3 regions of the Blautia sp. DFI.3.45 genome follow, and region 2 is predicted to be linked to each of the others. Evidence: predicted binding sites of a transcription regulator. Region 2 holds the regulator's gene; each other region holds the start of a gene.
What was found. Region 2 encodes Rex, which represses fermentation and respiration genes when NADH is low (regulators of the CRP and FNR family bind a similar motif). Its sites were predicted from a motif close to ATTGTTAANTANTTAACAAT; they were not measured.
Positions count from the first base shown of each region.

Region 1 (7,037 bases), on a different contig from region 2:
AGAATTGTGGTTGATGGAGGAAAGATTTTGGCGGGAGCCAATATCAACATTTATCTTAATAACGTAAATATCAATACATTTGCTGGTCCGGCACTGCAAATAATGGGAAATGTGAAGGCTGCAGTCACTATCCATTTAACAGGCACAAATAGTCTTATAACAAAGGATAACTATAAAGCCGGTTTACAGAAAGATAACGAAGCTCAGCTTATAATAAAAACCAATGATTCAGACACTACTGCAGGAATCTTAAATGCTCGTAGTATCGATGGGGATGGCGCCGGAATTGGTGGCGGCTATCAAGGCTCCGGCTCTTGCAGTAATATTATTATTGATAGTTGTTCTGTAATTGCTAGTTCTACGTATGGTGCTGGAATTGGTGGCAGCAAGCAATGCGCTGGCAGTGATATTACCATTAATAATGCTTCTGTAAATGCTAGTTCTACGGGTGGTGCCGGAATTGGTGGCGGCTATGGATATGGAGGTTCTTGCGAAAATATTACCATTAATGGCGGCTCGGTAAAAGCCTCTTCTGTATCCGGTTCCCCAAAAAACGACCAAGATGAGGTTTACTGTTGTACTATTAACAATCCTGATTCTTTAAAGGTAAAAGTTGACGGTAGTCCATGGACACCTGTAAATCATACAAATGTTGAACCTAATAACACTAATTTGTATGCATGGCTAACTGAAGCAGAGCACATTATAACTGTTGGAACTGAAGAAAGGAAGTATTCTTTCAATAATAAGCAATTTAGTCGTATAAAAACAGATCCCACCGCTGACCAATTTGTTTTTACACAGCCAAATTTTACATATAATAAAGATAACCCTGTTGATATTAGTAAATGTATCAAATGGAAAGATGATGTCACTGGTCATGGTGAAATTACTCAAGTAACGTATTTTAAAGAAGATGGAATTTCACCCATAAACAGCCCCACAGATGCGGGTACTTATACTTTTAAGATTAATGTAGAGGAAGGTGAATACTACAGTTCAGCTACTTACATATCTGCACCAGAATGGAAATTTATCATTTCAAAAGCACAAGCACCTTCAAATAAACCAACCATTACTACAATACCCGTCTCATGGTCATGTAAGAAAGTCGGAGATGTTAAGAACTGTTTCGAGGATGACTGGAAATGGAATGATTCCGATATTTCTAAAGAATTACCTGTAGGAGAAGAAGTTTCCGCTAGAGCAGTTTATAATGGTACAGATGCTGACAATTATGTAAATAAATCTGTTGAATTTAAAATCACCAGAAAAGCATGTACACACCCACATACCGCAGAACGTTACTACTCCTCTCCATCCTGCACTTCCAGCGGCTACAGCGGAGATACCTACTGCACAGACTGTAATGAAACACTTTCCTATGGTTATACCATTTCCGCATACGGCCATGACTATGACAACGGCGTTATCACTACAGAACCAACTACAGAAACTGACGGAATCATAACTTACACCTGTAAACGATGCAAACATCAGGATACAAAAAATCTCGGAAAGCTTGGTGACGGGGAACCTTACATTGAGGGAAGTTTCCAGAAGAAAAGCTGGGATACTGTTAATGATCTGATCAAGACATCCAAAGAAAAAGATACCATCTCCATTATCATGAATGGTGCCAGGACACTTCCTGCTTCCGTTTTATCCGGGATAAAAGGAAAAGATATTTCCCTGAATCTTGATATGGAGAATGGTTTCATCTGGAAGATTAACGGTACTTCCATTACAGCAGAAACACCTGCAGATACCGATCTTTCTGTTACAAACACAGCAGAATATATCCCGGCAGCATTATACAGCCTGATTTCCACAAACCAGAATGATTTCGGTTTCCATCTTGGAAGAAACGGAACTTTTGATTTTCCGGCTGTGCTTTCTGTAAAAGCAGATGCCTCCTGTGCAGGACTTATGGCAAATCTGTTCTGGTATGATGTTGAGAATGGGGTTCTGCAGTGTATCCAGACTGTAACTGTAGGCGGTGCATTTGAGGATAGCATTCCATATGCTGACTTTACCCTTTCCAAAGGACAGGATTATTTCATGGCATTTGGTACAGAATCCCTCAATGGCAGAGTTATTCACACAGACGGAAGTATCACAGATGAAAACGGTGCATACCTGCGACCTGCCGACACCAAGATTTCCAGCTACTCCATTGACAGAAACAAGCTTACTGTCAAACTTGCCAAAGGATGTGCCGGTGCTCAGGGTTATGACTTCGTGATCAGCAGGAAATCAGATATGCTTAAGACCGGTAAATTCAGCAAAACAGTTTCCTCAACCGGCAAGCCACAGGCATCTTTCAGATATCTGGCAAAAGGTACCTGGTATGTGGCAGCCCGAAGCTGGGTTCTGGATGCACAGGGCAATAAGGTCTATGGTTCCTGGACAAAGGTTAAAAAGATCAAGATCACAGTTGTCACACCACAGCAGCCAAAGATCAGGGATATCACTGTAAAAGGAAACACAGTGACTGTTACTTACACAAAATGTAAAAATGCCACAGGTTATGAGATTCTGCTCGGAACCAAATACAAGACCTCCGCAGGAGAGAAGTATCCGGTTAAGAAATATGTGAAACGTACAGAAGGCAAAAATACCGTAACTGTAACCTTTACAAACGTAAAGAAAGGTACCTGGTATGTGACAGTGCGATCCTGGAATAGAACCTCCAAGAACAAGTCCAGAGTTTACAGTCCATATTCCACAATGAAGAAATTTGCTGTATGATTTTTTCGTAACTGAATAAACTGATACTAAAGAAAACAAGAGGTGCTGCTAAACGGCAGTACCTCTTTTCGGTACAGAAATGATTACCGGAGTAAGCAGAATGATCATATTATCCAGGAGGGCAGATTTATGTGGGGATTTATAGTGGCATTGATTTCAGGGGCACTGATGAGCATTCAGGGTGTTTTTAATACGGAGGTGACAAAGCAGACCAGCCTCTGGGTATCAACCGGATGGGTACAGCTGTCGGCTTTTGCAGTCTGCGTTCTTGCCTGGCTTTTTACAGGACGGGAAAGTGTGGCTGCACTCTGGCAGGTGAACAATAAATATACACTTCTTGGCGGAGTGATCGGAGCGTTTATTACCATTACAGTAATCCAGAGTATGGGAGCCCTTGGACCTGCCAGGGCAGCAATGCTGATCGTTATTTCGCAGCTGGCAGTTGCTTATGTAATTGAATTATTTGGATTGTTTGGGGTAGATAAAGAACCCTTTGAATGGCGCAAAATCCTTGGATTGCTGATCGCGATTTCCGGAATTGTTATATTTAAGTGGCAAAAATAAGAGTTTACTATTGTAAAATCATTAAGATTTCGTTACAATAAGGGTGGCATTATGGACAGGGGGACTCTTACTCTGAGAAATAAGAGGAGGACCCTTATGATAAAAATAAAAAACAGATGTTGTTATACTGTGACACTGATATTATGTGGAACTTTGTTTCTTACAGGACTGACAGGATGTAAGAGCAGAGAGGCACAGTTTCTGATAGATGGATTGCAGGAAGCAAAGGCAGAGGTGGATGCGGAGTCATCAGAAGAGAAAACATCAGGACAGAAGTCGAAGAAAGATACAGATGAGAAGAAAGCTGATACAGAAGATCGACAGAATGATGATGGCAGTTCTGCAGAGTCCTGGAAAAAACAGGCAGAATCAGATGGTTCAGATGCAGGTAATGGGACAGGAAGTGATTCCGGGAAACATATTTCAGATGCTGATATAGATAATGGGTCAGAAGCAGTTTCTGATAAGGAAATGCAGCAGGCGATGATCTATGTTGATGTCTGCGGAGCAGTTGCGAATCCGGGAGTTTTTCAGCTGGCAGCCGGGAGCCGGGTGTTTCAGGCGATTGAGGCAGCGGGAGGATATCTTCCCGAGGCAGCTCTAACCTGTGTAAACCGTGCAGGAGTTCTGACAGACGGACAGCAGCTTTATATTCTCACACAGGAAGAGATGGAGCGGCAGGGACTGGATCCGGCAGAGATGTCCGGGGCATCAGATGGACAGATGAATGGAAGTGCCGGGACAGGACAGAACACGGGGATGACCGCTCAGGTTCAGCAGGATAACAGGATCAACATAAATACAGCAGATGAAGCTCAGCTTACTACGCTGACGGGGATCGGTGCAACACGTGCGCAGGCGATCATTGCCTACAGAGAAGAGAACGGGCCATTTGCTGCGATAGAGGATATTATGAATGTACAGGGTATCAAAGAAGGTACTTTTGCAAAGATAAAAGATGAGATAGTAGTAGGATAAGGAGAACCGAATGAGCAGGAAAGTTTTGGTAGTAGATGATGAGAAACTGATCGTAAAAGGAATCCGTTTTAGTCTGGAACAGGATGGTATGGAGGTAGACTGCGCTTATGATGGAGAAGAGGCAGTAGAGAAAGCAAAAGATAAAAAATATGATATTATCCTTCTGGATCTGATGCTGCCGAAGATGGACGGGCTGGAAGTATGCCAGCAGATCCGTGAATTTTCCAATGTGCCGATCGTGATGCTGACAGCTAAGGGCGAGGATATGGATAAGATCCTTGGTCTTGAATATGGTGCGGATGATTATATCACCAAACCGTTCAATATCCTGGAAGTTAAGGCACGTATCAAAGCGATCATGCGCCGTGCGGGAAGCGACCACGAGGAGAAAGAAAAGGCAAAGAGCATTCAGGTGGGCGATCTTCGTATGGACTGTGAAGGCAGACGTGTATTTATTGCAGGTAAAGAGATTAATCTGACAGCAAAGGAATTTGATGTACTGGAGCTTCTGGTATTTAATCCGAATAAGGTTTACAGCCGTGAGAACTTGCTGAATATTGTATGGGGATATGAGTATCCGGGTGATGTCCGTACTGTAGACGTACATATCCGCCGTCTCCGTGAGAAGATTGAAACCAATCCAAGTGAACCGAAGTATGTACACACCAAATGGGGCGTTGGATATTATTTCCAGGCTCAATAAAAAGAACGCATGAAACAGTCAGACCACATTTTATGAAACAAAGATCATAAAATGTGGTCTGTTTTTTGTTAGGACTGATTGTGACGCACATCTTGCAGAAAGCCTTTTTCAGACACGCTCTAGAGAAAGAATGGCAGTTCAGTTTGATTTAGTTTAGTTTGGTTTACATCTGAGATGGTTTAGTATTGAACAAAACTGATAAAAATTAGACAAACAAAATAAACATCTATAGAGGAAAATGATAAAAAATTAGAAAATTTCTATAAATGCGCTTGTGAAAATGACGAAAAAGGCATATAATTAACGTTACAATATGTAAAGAGTGCAATAAAAAGAGAAAAAACAGGTATAAGGAGGGTGCGAAATGCTAGATCAGTCATTTTATCAGAAAGCGGATGAGATCATTGCTTTCTATGGTAAAAAGCCGGCATCACTGATTCCGATCATGCAGGATATTCAGGGGGTGTACAGATATCTCCCGGAAGAATTGCTTACATATGTTGCGGAGCAGATCGGTGTGACAGAAGCGAAAGCGTTCAGTGTTGCCACATTTTATGAGAATTTCTCATTTGATGCGAAAGGTAAATATGTGATCAAGGTCTGTGACGGAACAGCCTGTCATGTAAGAAAATCAATACCGGTTCTGGAGGAACTTTATAAGAAACTGGGGCTGTCAAAGACAAAGAAGACGACAGACGATATGATGTTTACTGTGGAAACAGTTTCCTGTCTTGGTGCCTGCGGACTTGCACCGACTATGATGGTCAATGAAGAGGTATATCCGAGAATGACTCCGGAGAAGGCAGATGAGCTGATTGATAAACTGAGAGGGGGCGAACAGGGATGATCCAGAATAAGGAAGTATTGGAGCAGATCAGAGAAGAAGCTGTGAAAGAACTTAATTCTTATGACTGTCGTATTCTTGTCTGTTCAGGTACCGGATGTGTGGCAACCGGTTCTCAGAAAATTTATGAGAAATTCATGGAGATTGCCAAAGATGCTCCGGGAGTTACCATTGAGTTTGGACCTCATGACAAAGATGCACATGTAGGTATAAAGAAAACAGGATGTCAGGGTGTCTGTGAACTTGGACCACTTGTTCGTATCCAGAAAGGCGACGATGTGATCCAGTATACGAAGGTTCAGATCGAAGACTGCCAGGAGATTTTTGAGAAGAGTGTTCAGGGTAATGAGACTATCGAGAGACTGCTTTATCAGAAAGGCGGTAAAGTAAGCCGCGGACCGGAAGATATTCCGTTTATCGCGAAACAGACCCGTATTGTTTTGAAGAACTGTGGTAAGTTTGATGCAGAATCTCTGAATGAGTACATAGCAAGCGGCGGTTTCCAGGCTCTGGAGAAAGCAATGTTTGAGATGAATCCGGATCTGGTTATTGATCAGGTTGATAAATCCGGTATCCGCGGACGTGGTGGCGGCGGTTTCCCGGCAGGTAAGAAATGGATTCAGGTAGCACGCCAGGCTGATCCTGTTCATTATGTGGTTTGTAACGGTGATGAGGGTGACCCGGGAGCATTTATGGATGGCTCCGTAATGGAAGGTGATCCGTATCGTCTGATCGAAGGTATGATGCTTGCAGCTTACGCAGTAAGAGCACAGCATGGATATATTTATGTACGTGCAGAATATCCGCAGTCTGTAGCACGTCTGAAACATGCAATTGCAGTTCTGGAGGAGAACGGACTTCTGGGAGACAATATTCTTGGAACAGGATTCTCTTTCCATATGCATATCAACCGTGGTGCAGGAGCTTTTGTATGTGGTGAAGGTTCTGCCCTGACTGCATCTATCGAAGGAAGCAGAGGCATGCCTCGTGTAAAACCGCCCCGTACAGTTGAACAGGGATTGTGGGCAAAGCCTACTGTTCTGAATAACGTAGAAACTTATGCAAATATTCCGGAGATCATTCTCAAAGGAGCTGACTGGTACAGAAGTATCGGTACAGAGGGTTCACCTGGAACAAAGACTTTCTCATTGACCGGTTCTATCGAAAATACAGGTCTGATCGAAGTTCCGATGGGAA
Region 1 is NZ_JAJDMI010000006.1:19,283-26,319, forward strand. It holds gene LJE09_RS03455 (hypothetical protein) at 1-2,751, shown strand, start outside; gene LJE09_RS03460 (DMT family transporter) at 2,881-3,315, shown strand; gene LJE09_RS03465 (helix-hairpin-helix domain-containing protein) at 3,412-4,293, shown strand; gene LJE09_RS03470 (response regulator transcription factor) at 4,304-4,996, shown strand; gene LJE09_RS19100 (DUF6783 domain-containing protein) at 5,055-5,153, shown strand; gene LJE09_RS03475 (complex I 24 kDa subunit family protein) at 5,361-5,843, shown strand; gene LJE09_RS03480 (NADH-quinone oxidoreductase subunit NuoF) at 5,840-7,037, shown strand, end outside.
Region 1: LJE09_RS03475 (complex I 24 kDa subunit family protein) is a predicted target of Rex. The motif match lies at 5,191-5,210, and genes of this name have one in related genera.

Region 2 (7,037 bases):
AGATGCAGACACCACTTGTGGAGATGGATGGAGATGAGATGACCAGAATTCTCTGGAAAATAATCAAAGATGAACTTCTTCTTCCGTATATTGATTTGAACACTGAGTATTATGACCTTGGTCTGGAATACAGAAATGAAACGGATGATCAGGTAACTGTTGATGCAGCAGAGGCTACAAAGAAGTACGGCGTAGCAGTGAAATGTGCAACTATCACTCCTAATAAGGCAAGAATGGAAGAGTATACCTTAAAGAAAATGTACAAGAGTCCTAACGGAACGATTCGTGCAATTCTCGACGGAACTGTTTTTCGTGCCCCAATCGTAGTGAAGGGTATTGAACCATGTGTTAAGAACTGGAAGAAACCGATCACCATCGCACGTCATGCCTATGGTGATGTGTATAAGAACACAGAGATGTATATTGACGGTCCCGGAGATGCTTATCTGGTATTTGAAGGTGCAGACGGACAGCAGAGAAAAGAGCTGATCCATCATTATGAGGGACCGGGTGTGCTTCAGGGTATGCACAATCTGGATGATTCTATCACAAGTTTTGCAAGATGCTGTTTTAATTATGCACTGGATACAAAACAGAACCTGTGGCTTGGCGGCAAGGATACGATCTCCAAGATTTATGACGGACGTTTTAAGGAAATCTTTGCAACTATTTATGAAGATGAGTTTAAGGAGAAATTCGAAGCAGCAGGCATTGAATATTTCTACAGCCTGATCGATGATATCGTAGCTCGTGTCATGAAGGCTGAAGGCGGATTTATCTGGGCCTGCAAGAACTATGATGGAGATGTTATGAGCGATATGGTTTCTTCAGCATTTGGTTCTCTGGCTATGATGACATCTGTACTGGTATCTCCACAGGGATATTACGAATATGAAGCTGCTCATGGAACTGTACAGAGACATTATTATCGCTATCTGAAAGGTGAGGAGACATCTACTAACTCTGTAGCAACTATTTTTGCATGGACTGGAGCTCTGAGAAAAAGAGGTGAGCTGGACGGCAATAAAGAATTGATGGAATTTGCTGATAAACTGGAGAAGGCGACTCTGGAGACGATTGAAAGCGGTAAGATGACAAAAGACCTTGCGCTGATCACTTCTCTTGAGGATGTGACAGTACTGAACAGCAAAGATTTCATCCTTGCCATCAGAGAGAGACTGGATGAAATTTTATAATTTCAGAAATTATCCGGTAATGTTTCTATAACATTATAAAGTTCTCCGGGCAGGATCACACTGCAGCGGAGAAACCTGTAAAAAGTTATAAACTGCGAAAATGGGAAGAACCTGCATTATGCAAGTTCTTCCCATTTTTCATATAATCCTTCTAATTCTTCGGTAATGGCGGCTTTCTCTTTGCTGAGTTTCGCACATTCTGCCACATTTGTGCAGATATCCGGGAGAATCATGGTTTCGTCGATCTCTTTATCTCTGGTTTCAAGTTCTTCAATGCGGGCTTCTACTTTTTTTAGTTCATTCTCTCGTTTTCGCTGGCGGGCCTGTTCTTCTTTCTGCTGTTGCCAGGAAAGCTTGTTATCAGAAGCCTGCTTTGCTTCTGTCACAGCCTGAGCGGCAGCCGGAGCATATTTTTCCGTCAGCTCTTCTTTTTTCTCCAGATAATAGTCGTAATCTCCGATATAATTTACAATTGCCTGATTGGTCAGATCCAGGATCCGGGTAGCTGTCTGGTTGATGAAGTAACGGTCGTGGGAAACATAGAATACTGTTCCAGTGTAACTGTTCAATGCCTCTTCAAGAATCTCTTTTGAAGCGATATCCAGATGGTTGGTGGGCTCATCGAGGATCAGAAAGTTTGCTTCGGACAGCATCAGCTTGGCGAGGGAAACACGACCTCTTTCTCCGCCGGACAGAGCGGAGATCAGTTTGAATACATCATCCCCTGTGAAAAGGAATGCTGCCAGCATATTTCGAATTTCTGTTTCCGTAAGTGTGGGATAAGCATCTGAGATTTCCTCAAAAATAGTTTTCTCCATATGAAGAACATGGTGTTCCTGGTCATAGTAGCCAATCTGTACCTTGGAACCAAGAGTAAATCTGCCGCTGTCTGCATCAATCAGCCCATTGATGATCTTTAACATGGTGGTTTTGCCTGTGCCGTTATTGCCAATCAGGGCTACACGTTCTCCACGTTTGATCTCAAAGGAGATGTCACTGAAAAGTGTCTGTCCGGGAAAAGATTTGGAAAGACTTTCCACAGTAAGGACATCATTTCCGCTGACAAATCTTGGTTCCAGGGAAATGCGCATCTGATTCTGAATCTCCTGTGGTTTATCAATGCGCTGGACTTTATCCAGCATTTTCTCGCGGCTTTCCGCACGTTTGATGGATTTCTCGCGGTTAAAGGATTTCAGCTTGGCAATGACTGCTTCCTGATGTTTGATATCCCGCTGCTGGTTCAGATAGGCTTTGTACTGGGCGTCACGCAGCTGGGCTTTTTTCAGGGCATAGGCAGAATAGTTGCCACTGTACATACGCATATTTCCTGCTTCGATTTCCACAACTTTTGTTACAACTTTGTCAAGAAAGTAACGGTCGTGGGATACGATAAATACAGCACCCGGGTAATTCAGAAGATAGGTTTCCAGCCAGGAAATACTCTCCATATCCAGATGGTTGGTAGGCTCATCCAGAAGAAGAATGTCAGGGCTGGCAAGAAGCAGTTTACCCAGAGCTACGCGGGTTTTCTGGCCGCCTGAAAGAGTTTCTATCTGGCGTTCGAAATCTTCTTCTGTGAAACCAAGACCTTTTAATACACCCATGATCTCACTTTTGTAAGCGTAACCATTTTCCAGTTCAAACTGGTGACTCAGTCTTGTGTAAGTATTCATCAGGCTGTCCAGAGCATCTCCGGTGGTGGTTTTCATTTCCTGTTCCAGAGAGCGCAGACGGTTCTCCATATCAATAATGTGCTGTTTGGTGGAAATCAGTTCTTCGTAAATGGTATGATGGCCATGAATGTCCTGATACTGGGCAAGGTAGCCGATATTTTTATCTTTGGCAAGTACCACGTTTCCTGAATCCGGGGAGAGCTCATGCATAATGATTCGCAGCAGAGTCGTCTTGCCTGCACCGTTATTGCCGATGAGAGCTGCCTTTTCGCGGTCTTCTATATGGAAACTGGCATCCTTGAGAATGATTTTTTCGCCAAAGGATTTACAGATATTCTGACATGATAAAATCATAGGAATTCCTCCGTTTGTAATTTGTCCGCGTACTATTATAATCGAAAATGCCTGTTTTTGAAAGCATTTTAAGAGATTTTGTCCAGAGAAAAGAAAGCACCGGATGGATGCATGGAAGAAAATATGATATTCCGGGGAATTTTTCAGAATGAAATTGATAAAAAAATACAGAAATATTTGGTCAAAAAGTACAAATTTAATTTGACAATAAAATAACATCTGGGTATAATTGACATAGATAAGCTAAGGAGGGAAAATTTGTGGAAGCTAAGGAAATTTCGAAAGCGGTAATCAAGCGTTTGCCGCGGTACTACCGCTACCTCGGTGAATTGATGGAGGAGAATGTAGAGCGTATATCTTCAAATGATCTTAGCAAGAAGATGCATGTGACGGCTTCCCAGATTCGTCAGGACTTAAATAATTTCGGTGGTTTTGGTCAGCAGGGTTACGGCTATAATGTACGCTATTTGTATACAGAAATCGGTAAGATCCTTGGGCTGGATACTGTACATCCGATGATTATTCTGGGTGCCGGTAATTTGGGACAGGCATTGGCCAATTATGTGGATTTTGAAAAGCGCGGATTTAAGCTGGTTGGTATTTTTGACGTCAATCCTGTACTTGAGGGGATTGCAGTTCGTGGAATTGAGATTCAGATGTTGAGCGATCTTCCTTTGTTTCTGAAGGAGAATGAGGTTGAGATCGCGATCTTGACTCTTCCTAAAATTAAAGCCAAAGAGATGGCAAAGATTTTGATTGATAATGGAATTAAGGCAATCTGGAATTTTGCACATATTGATCTGGATGCCCCGGAGGATGTAATGGTAGAGAACGTACATCTTTCAGAGAGTCTTATGACTTTGTCCTATAACCTGAGTGAGTACAGAAAGGAACATGAAGGGATGTAAGGGATAACTGTGAAACACAAGGCTGTGGTCATCTGATCACAGCTTTTCTCTTGTATGTAAATGTGTTATTGTAAACAGGAGGTGAACAGATGAGAGAGATTGTAACTGCTGTTGAGATGAAAGAACTGGATCATAATACGATTCAGAAAGCCGGGATATCGTCTCCAGTACTTATGGAGAGGGCGGCATTAAAGACGGTTGAGGAGATTGTACAGAGATTAAAGAATAAAGAAAAAGAGAAAATCCTTGTGGTCTGCGGAACCGGCAACAATGGCGGAGACGGATTGGCGATTGCCAGACTGCTTCAGTTGAGAGGAGTCAGAACCTGGTATTATATTGCGGGTAAGGAAGAGAAAATGACTGCTGAAACTGCCGGACAGCTTAAAACAGCAGAATATTATCAGGTGCCCCGGGTGCATAACCTGGATCCGGATGAATATACTACTATAGTAGATGCCATCTTTGGGGTTGGACTGAGCAGACCTGTAGAGGGAAAATATGCAGAGCTTATCAGTACAATGAACCGGGCATCTGCGTATAAAGTAGCTGTGGATATTCCATCCGGGATTGACTCAGATACCGGATTTGAGAAGGGGATTGCATTCCGGGCAGATCTTACGGTTACCTTTGCTTTTCGCAAAAGAGGGCTGTGTTTTTATCCCGGACGCATGTATGGCGGTGAGATCGTTGTTACGGATATCGGAATCTATTCCATACCCGGAAAGAAAATCTGTATGCATCATCTGGAACGTGAAGATTTAAAAATGCTTCCGGAGAGAGTTCCCTATGGAAATAAAGGAACCTTCGGTAAGGTTCTTCTTATAGCTGGCAGCGAAGGAATGTGCGGAGCTGCATATCTGAGTGCAGCAGCTGCTCTGAAAAGCTCTGCGGGAATGGTGAGAATTCAGACCGTGGAGGCCAACAGGATTCCGTTGCAGACACTGTTGCCGGAAGCCATGATCACCTGTGATTTTGATGAGAAAAAAAACCAGGCAATGCTTGACTGGTGTGATGTGCTTGTGATAGGACCGGGTCTTGGAACCGGAGCGCAGAGCAGGGAAAGAGCTCAGTGGTTCCTGGCGAAGGCAGCTGAGTGTAAAAAAACAGTAATTCTGGATGCAGATGGCCTGAATCTTCTGTCAGTCCATGACAACTGGAAGTGTTTTATCGGGGAACATGTGATCCTGACACCTCATATTGGTGAGATGAGTCGTCTGTGCGGAAAAGAAATCGGTAAGATCCAGGATTGTCTGGCACAGACTGCAGCTGATTATGCAAAGGAGTCTGGAGCGGTTTGCGTTCTGAAGGATGCCTGTACTGTGGTGGCAGATGCTTTTGGAGATATGTATTTGAACATTTCGGGTAATGCAGGAATGGCTACAGCGGGAAGTGGAGATGTGTTAAGTGGTGTGCTTGCCGGTATACAGTGTATGTACCTGGCAGCAGAAAAGAAATTTTCTCCTGTTATTCTGGCTGCACTTGGTGTATATGTGCATGGGCTGGCAGGTGATCTGGCTGCTGAAACAGTAGGGCAGCGAGGGATGACCGCAGGAGATATCATCTGTTTTCTGCCGGAAATACTAAGATAGAATATTCATTTTGAGGCAGTAAATCTGTGAAACAATTTGCAGATATTAACATGAAAAAATAACAGAGGAAAATTATTATGAAGAAAGATAGCAGAGTAAAAGCAGTCATTTCACTGGATGCAGTAGAACATAATTTCCGGGAAATGAGAAAAAATATTGCAGAAGAGACAAAGATGATCGCAGTCATAAAGGCTGACGCTTATGGACATGGCGCGGTGCCGGTTGCACATCTCATTGAGGATTATGATTATATCTGGGGGTTTGCGGCTGCAACTGCGGAAGAAGCGATTCATCTGCGAGAAGCCGGGATTACAAAACCAATCCTGATCCTTGGAATTGTTTTTGATGAATATTTTCCGGAACTTGTCCGTTATGAGATCCGTCCTGCAGTGTGCGAATATGAGGAGGCAAGGAAACTTTCAGACGAAGCGGTTCTGCAGAAAAAAACTGTACATATTCATATTGCTCTGGACACAGGAATGACCAGGATCGGTTTTGCGGATGTACAGGAAAATGTAGAGGAAATTAAAAAAATTTCAGAACTTCCAAATCTTAAGATTGAGGGTATGTTTACTCATTTTGCAAGAGCAGATGAGTATGACAGAAGTCCGGCTATGGTACAATTGGAGCGGTATCTGGATTTTTCAAGGCGCGTAGAAGAGGCAGGAGTGGAAATTCCTCTGCATCACTGTTCTAACAGTGCGGGCATCATACGTATGCCGGAAGCAAATCTGAATATTGTCCGCGCCGGAATCACAATTTATGGAATTTATCCTTCTTCTGAGGTGGAGAGAGATATTGTAAAGCTTGAGCCGGTTATGGAACTTAAGAGTCATGTGACTTATGTGAAGGACGTTCCTGCCGGAGCAGCGATCAGCTACGGCGGTACTTATGTGGCTGACAGGAAGATTCGTGTGGCAACTATTCCGGTGGGCTATGCAGACGGCTATTCCAGGCAGCTTTCCAATAAAGGCTGGGTTCTGATACATGGACAAAAGGCTCCGATCCTTGGCAGAGTCTGTATGGACCAGTTTATGGTAGATGTGACTGAGATTGGTGATGTGAAGAAGGGCGATGAGGTAACACTGATCGGCAGAGACGGGGATGAGTTTATCGGTATTGAGGAGATTGGTGATCTCTGTGGCAGATTTTCCTATGAGTTTGCCTGTGATATCAGCCCGCGTGTGCCGAGAGTCTATATTAAAAACGGGAAAGAAATATAATGTTACTGTTTGCTGAATAGAGACGAAGTGAGCGATAACTGATTTTTATATACCACGCATGTATACACAAGAAAAAGGTGGAAATACTTTATCT
Region 2 is NZ_JAJDMI010000014.1:15,102-22,138, forward strand. It holds gene LJE09_RS06995 (NADP-dependent isocitrate dehydrogenase) at 1-1,196, shown strand, start outside; gene LJE09_RS07000 (ABC-F family ATP-binding cassette domain-containing protein) at 1,313-3,223, opposite strand; gene LJE09_RS07005 (redox-sensing transcriptional repressor Rex) at 3,484-4,131, shown strand; gene LJE09_RS07010 (bifunctional ADP-dependent NAD(P)H-hydrate dehydratase/NAD(P)H-hydrate epimerase) at 4,221-5,720, shown strand; gene alr (alanine racemase) at 5,798-6,943, shown strand.

Region 3 (7,037 bases), on a different contig from region 2:
CGTTATCCAGTACTTTTACACCCTGGATATCGCAGGCTTTCATTCCGAACACAACAAAGTTCTTTTCCTGTAATGCCTGTGGCTCAATGGAGATATTCTTCTCCTCTTTCTTACAGGTGTAGAGGTTTTCACTCTGTGGAAAAAAAGCATCTTTTGGTGATTTTACAGTTTTTAAAGTATCAAGACAAACTTCTGCATCTTCGCTCCATGCTTTGAAGTTTACCTGATCACTGACTTTGACCGGTAAATATAAATCCTGATCTGCGGCAATCTTCTGGAATAATGCCTGCAGATTCTCTGCTGCTATCTTATACATACATTATCCCCTTTCTGCCACGATACTCGGCTCAACATCTTCAAATGTAAAGTTTGTAAGAGGTCCCTTGGATGTTGAATCCTCTCCTGCCTGATATTCACCATAGAATGTATCAATATCTTTGATAAATTTACGATTGAACAGGTGAAGCGGAATTCCCTGAGGACATACTCTGCTGCATTCGCCGCAGTCTGTACATCTTCCTGCCACATGGAATGCACGGATGATATGGAACATCTTCTCTTCGAAAGAGTCCACGTTTGCTTTCTGCGCACTGTCAAACTTATTGCTGTCGAATACACATTTACGGCAGCTGCATGCAGGACAGACATTACGGCAGGCATTGCAGCGGATACATTTGCTTAACTGGCTCTGGAAGAATGCAAATTTTTCTTCCGGGCTCATTGCTTCGATCTTCTCTACTTCTGCAAAACGATCTGCATCTTTTGTGTCTTTGGACTCACCGATAAGTTCATCATAAATCTTATGTTCTTTTCCTTTACATACGTGACATCTTTCAAGCATTGCATCTTTGTATGCACAGGTCTTCTCACCATAGATTGTCTGAATAGTCAGTGTTTCTGCCTCATCTGTAATCTCTGCACCGGAAATGCTTTCGATACCTTTGATTCCCTGTTTGCGGATTCTCTCGATATCCAGTTTTCCTTTACATCCAACACCAATGATATAAGCTTTCTCACGGTCTACACGATGCTCTTTGATCAGCTGATTAAAGCTGTATGTATCACATGGTTTTAAACAAACCAGTGTCTTGCCTTCCAGTTTGGAAGCTTCGATCATATATTTGCTTAAGTTTGCACCGCAGAATCCGTTATATACAAAATCTTTCAGAGATTCTTCTGTTTCAAAGTAAGCCGGTTCCGGATTGTAAGGCAGATCTCCGGCTTTCCATCCCAGAACTCTTGCAACTGTACCGTCAGCAAGCAGTTCTTTTGCACGATTTATCAGCTCCTGCATCTTAAATCCTCCAATCTTACGTTCTTACCGAGTGAATGGATCTTCTCTACAAACTCATTCATAGTCTGGGAGAATTTCACACCTTCAGCAGCGGAAACCCATTCTACTCGTGTTCTTCCGTTTTCCACACCGATGTAGTCGAGCATGGAGAAAAGAAGCGTCATACGTCTTCTTGCATAGTAGTTACCTGTGCTGTAATGACAGTCTCCAGGATGACATCCACACATGATCACACCGTCAGCACCTTTCTCAAAAGCACGGAGGATGAACATTGGATTGACACGGCAGGAACATGGAACACGGATGATCTTTACGTCAGCCGGGTAAGAAAGACGGCTGCTTCCTGCAAGGTCTGCACCTGCGTAACTACACCAGTTACAGCAGAATGCTACAATCTTAGGTCTGAATTCTTCGTTTGTTTCTATCGACATATTGCATCTACCTCCGCGATAATCTGTCTGTTGGAAAAGCCCTGCAGATCCATAGCACCAGACGGGCAGGCTACTGTACAAGCGCCGCATCCCTGGCAAAGTGCTGTATTTACAACGGCTACTCTTCTTGTTTCACGGATACCGTGGTCATTTACCTGTTTATCCTCATAGGAAATTGCTCCATATGGGCAGACATTTGCACATGTAGAACATCCGTTACATAACAGTTCATCGGATTTTGCTGTACATGGGTTGGTTGTCAGTTTATCTTTGGCAAGAAGGCCGATTGCCTTAACTGCTGCTGCGCCAGCCTGTGCAACTGTCTCCGGAATATCTTTCGGTCCCTGGCATACACCGGAAAGGAAGATACCTGCTGTAGGAGATTCTACAGGACGGAGTTTTGCATGGGCTTCTGTGAGGAAGTTGTTTGTATCAATACTTGCTGTAAGCATAGTAGCGATTTTACGAACATCCGGGTTCGGTTCAATGGCTGTTGCAAGAACGACCATATCTGCTTTCTTAAGGATTTGTTTGTTGTCGATCAGGTCAGATCCCTGTACAAGAAGGCTTCCGTCCGGCTGTGGAATAACTTTTCCTACCTGGCCTTTGATGTAGTTTACGCCGTACTGTTCTACGGCTCTTCTGTAGAACTCATCGAAGTTTTTACCTGGAGTACGGACATCAATATAGAATACGGTTACATTTGTATCCGGATATTTATCACGGATCAGCATTGCATGTTTTGCTGTGTACATACAGCAGATCTTGGAGCAATATGGTTTTCCTCTGTCGTCGGAGCAACGGCTTCCAACACACTGGATGAATACCAGTTCCTTCGGAGCTTTTCCATCGGAAAGACGCTCTAAGTGTCCTTTTGTAGGACCTGCTGCGTTCATGATACGTTCCAGTTCCAGGGATGTGATAACATCTTTACTCTGGCTGTACGCATATTCATCATATTTGTCAAGTTTGATGGTATCAAAACCTGTAGCAACTACGATTGCACCGTATTTCTGTGTTACGATCTCATCCTGCTGATCGTAATCAATGGCTCCTGCCTGACATACTTTGGAGCAGACACCACATTTTCCTGTTTTAAATTTCAGACAGTTCTCACGGTCGATAACCGGAACATTCGGGATTGCCTGTGCAAATGGAGTGTAAATAGCAGTTCTGTTATTTAATCCTCTGTTAAATTCGTTCGGAATCTTCTTGGACGGACATTTTTCCTGGCAGACACCGCAGCCTGTACATTTGTCCATATTTACACTTCTTGCTTTCTTTCTGATATCAACGGTGAAATCACCTACGAAACCGCTGACATGTTCTACTTCACTGTATGTATAAATATTGATCTTCTCATGTGCTGCTGCCTCTACCATCTTCGGTGTGAGGATACATGCAGAACAGTCAAGTGTCGGGAATGTTTTATCAAGCTGTGACATTCTTCCACCGATACTTGGAGTCTTCTCTACGATATCTACTTCATATCCTGCATCTGCGATATCCAGGGCTGTCTGGATTCCGGCAATACCGCCGCCGATGATCAGGGCTCTCTTTGTAACACGGCTCTCTCCTGGCTGAAGAGGTGTGTTTAAGTTTACTTTTGCGATTGCTGCCCTGGCAAGGATCACGGCCTTCTTTGTAGCCTCTTCCATATCCTTGTGGATCCAGGAACAATGCTCACGGATATTTGCAATCTCCACCATGTATGGATTCAGGCCAGCTCTTTCAGCTGCTTTTCTGAATGTTGCCTCATGCATACGTGGAGAGCATGAACAGACAACAACGCCTGTCAGGTTTTTCTCTTTAATGGCTTCCTGAATTTTAGCCTGGCCTGCTTCTGAGCACATGTACTGGTAGTCTTCTGCATGAACGACACCCGGCTCTTTGGCAGCTAATTCAACAACTTTTTTTACATCTACCGTAGCGGCGATATTACTTCCGCAATGACAGACAAATACACCAATTCTCTGCACGCTGGCTTACCTCCTGTATCTTCTGAATGCACTTACCAGAAGCTGCTGTGGCAGTTCCGGATCAAGAAGCTGTGGTATCTCATCTGCTTTCAGATAATCGCCGCCTTTTTCACGGACAACTAACTGTCTTGCTGCATCGATGATCTTTCCCGGTTTTACATCTCTTGGACAACGCTCTACACAGGCGAAGCAGGAAAGGCATTTCCAGAGAGACTTTGAATTGACAAGTGCTTCGATATCTTCATTTACAACATAGGATACAAACTGATGTGGCTTGATATCCATTTCATTGAAAGATGGGCAGGTAGCAGAACATTTTCCACATTTCATACATTTCAGCGGATTGGTTCCGGAGATCTCTTTGATCTTTTCTGCTGCTGAATGCTGGTTTCTCATTTTGCCACCTCCTCTTTTACTCCGAGGGCTTCTGCAAGGAGCTCTGTGAAATAATATACAGGCAGTTCGCTGGAAGCGTTTTTATTTAAATTATATTTACACAATGGACAGGCTGTGATCAACATATCTGCGCCAAAGCCTTTCGCACTGTCTTCGATTTTCTGACACATGTTCTGAGACATATCTTTTTCTTTCAGAGAAATGTAACCGCCGCAGCATTCATTTCTGTATGGATAGATTACCGGTTCTGCCCCAAGTGCACGGATGAAATCTTCCATGATTGTCGGATTCTCTGGATCATCAAAAGCCATGATCTTGCCCGGACGTAATAAGAGACATCCGTAATATGCTCCGATCTTCTTTCCTGTAAGCGGGTTTACTACTTTCTCTTTCAGCTTGTCAAAGCCAACTCTGTCGCGAAGCACTTCCAGATAATGGAGTACTGTTGTCTCGCCAGCATAAGGCTCGTCAAGCTGCATGTAATTATTTGCTCTGGTGCGGATATCTTCCACATTCTTCATGTCGTCATTGACACGTTTGATCACGTGATGACAGGCAGAACAGATTGTCACCAGATCCTGGCCTTTTTCTTTGGCCTGATTAAGAGCACGTACGGAAGAAAGTTTCGTAGCAATCTCGTCAGTTCCCAGAGGATAAACGCCTCCGCAGCACTGCCAGTCTTCGATCTCTTCCAGTTCAAACCCAAGTGCTCTGGCGCTGGCTCTGGCATATTCGTCCAGATCTTTCGCCTTGTTTCTCAGGGTACAACCCGGATAATAACTGTACTTCATACTTAACATTATCCTTTCTTAGTTGTTCAGATAAATTCATGTTGCTCAAATAATGATATCAGGGTCCAAAAGCAATTTGCCCCGATATATAGCGCCCGTAAATAACAGTCGCTAGTCCTTGTCTTTTTTTTAACAATATATAGACAAAAATATAAATCAAGTCTAATACAATTACTTTTTATATCTTTGTTGAGACATAGAAAATAAAAGAGTTCGCACACCCTTCCTCCGCAATTAAAGGAGTGTATCAGCTCGATTTCCGAAAAATATTATATCATATTGACAACATTTTAACAAGAGGTTTTTGATAATTTTTTTATCACGCATCATTGCTCAATTCTTCTGATCTAAATTAATCTTTTTCAGGCAGATAAAATCTTCCGCTTTTCTATTTACTCACAATCATAGTATCTTTCAAAAAATTAATAAAAATATTATTTATATATTTTTTTGCTTTTGATATATGTAAGCCAAAATTCGTCTGTTTCCGCTTACAGTACAGAATTTTGGCTAATAATTAAAAAGGAGTAAACAGTAATATGGATTCAGAAGAACAGGCTGTACCTGTACTTCTGAATGTTTTGTCTGATATATTATTAATTAAGGTCAATCTGAGCAATAATTTCTTTCAGTGCATCTGCACTCTTCTTAAGCTGTTCGATCTCAGCTTTTGTCATTCTCATTGGAACTTTGCCCTGTACACCATTTGGCCCTACCAGAGTTAATGTACTCAGGCATACATCATCGATTCCGTACTCTCCATGCATCATAGTAGATACTGTAGAGATAGACTCTGAAGAAGATACAAGAAGGCTGCAAAGTTTGCATACAGAAGAGGATACTGCATAGAAAGTTGCACCTTTCTTGGAAATGATCTCACCGCCAGATTTCTGTACATACTGAAGCATTGCTTCTTTATCAATCGGTTCAATATCCTTACCGAGTTTCTTCTCAAGGTCGTAATATTCATCCACACTTACACCTGAAATATAGGCACCAGACCACGGAATAAAGGATGTATCTCCATGCTCACCGAATACATAGGCATGGATATTACTCTGTGCAATCTGGAAATGTTCGGATAATCCGCAGCGCAGACGTGCAGAGTCAAGAATTGTACCGGAACCAAGGATCTGGTTTTCTGGAAGTCCGGAAATCTTTGTAAATACATAAGTCATGATATCAACCGGATTGCTTACGATCAGATAAAGGGCATTTGGAGCTGCCTTTACGATCTCCGGTGTGATAGATTTGAGGATATTTACATTTGTCTGTGTAAGTTCAAGTCTTGTCTGTCCTGGTTTACGGGCAATACCGGATGTGATGATAACGATGTCAGAATCCCTAGCATCTTCGTAGTCTCCGGCAATGATAGAGATAGGATCTCTGAAGCAGGTTCCCTGGATAATATCCAGAACTTCACCTTCTGCTTTCTTTTTGTTGATATCGATCAGAACAATTTCAGATGCGATATCCTGGCTTGATAAAGTGTACGCGATGGTAGATCCGACGCTGCCGGCTCCAATGATAGTAATTTTACTGCTCATAATCTTAATACTCCTTTTCTCCTAACAAAATTGACGCCTTAATGATAACACATTGTCAAAAAATTGACAAGAGCTTTTGTACAGAAACCTGAACAATTTTTTCGTTTAAATATTTGTTTGGAAGCATAAAATTGTTTGTTAGTTTGATATAATTTTCACATTTTCCTATTGGAGTAGATACTTGCACGAGCAAATCCCCAACCACTGCTTATTGCTTTTTGCAATTTAAGCAGTGGTTGGGGATTTCCCTGATTTTTGATTCGGTTAAGTACAGTATCTGAAAGCTTTATCTGTCAGAATACGTGCAAAGATTAGCCCTAATGGCAACGCTGCAATGATAAGAATCGCAGACGCAAACCAGGATGCAGCTACTGATAATGACATAATACCAAGATTATAAAATCCTCTGTATAAATATAATCCCGGAACCATGATAACGATTGAGGGAACTGTTACAGATATCCTTGGATATCCGACTTTATTCTTCAGCAGGGACGCCAGAAGTCCCGCAGTAAGTGCACCAATAAATGCGGCTGCAGCAGGAGGAATATTTGCAAGGTCTACCAGTTCCAGTCTCAGAGTATTGGCAGCTGCTCCTA
Region 3 is NZ_JAJDMI010000003.1:37,388-44,424, reverse strand. It holds gene LJE09_RS01720 (4Fe-4S dicluster domain-containing protein) at 1-316, opposite strand, end outside; gene LJE09_RS01715 (4Fe-4S dicluster domain-containing protein) at 320-1,294, opposite strand; gene LJE09_RS01710 (hydrogenase iron-sulfur subunit) at 1,282-1,725, opposite strand; gene LJE09_RS01705 (CoB--CoM heterodisulfide reductase iron-sulfur subunit A family protein) at 1,716-3,704, opposite strand; gene LJE09_RS01700 (4Fe-4S dicluster domain-containing protein) at 3,711-4,100, opposite strand; gene LJE09_RS01695 (CoB--CoM heterodisulfide reductase iron-sulfur subunit B family protein) at 4,097-4,891, opposite strand; gene LJE09_RS01690 (L-lactate dehydrogenase) at 5,488-6,438, opposite strand; gene LJE09_RS01685 (threonine/serine ThrE exporter family protein) at 6,703-7,037, opposite strand, start outside.
Region 3: LJE09_RS01695 (CoB--CoM heterodisulfide reductase iron-sulfur subunit B family protein) is a predicted target of Rex. The motif match lies at 5,170-5,189, and genes of this name have one in related genera.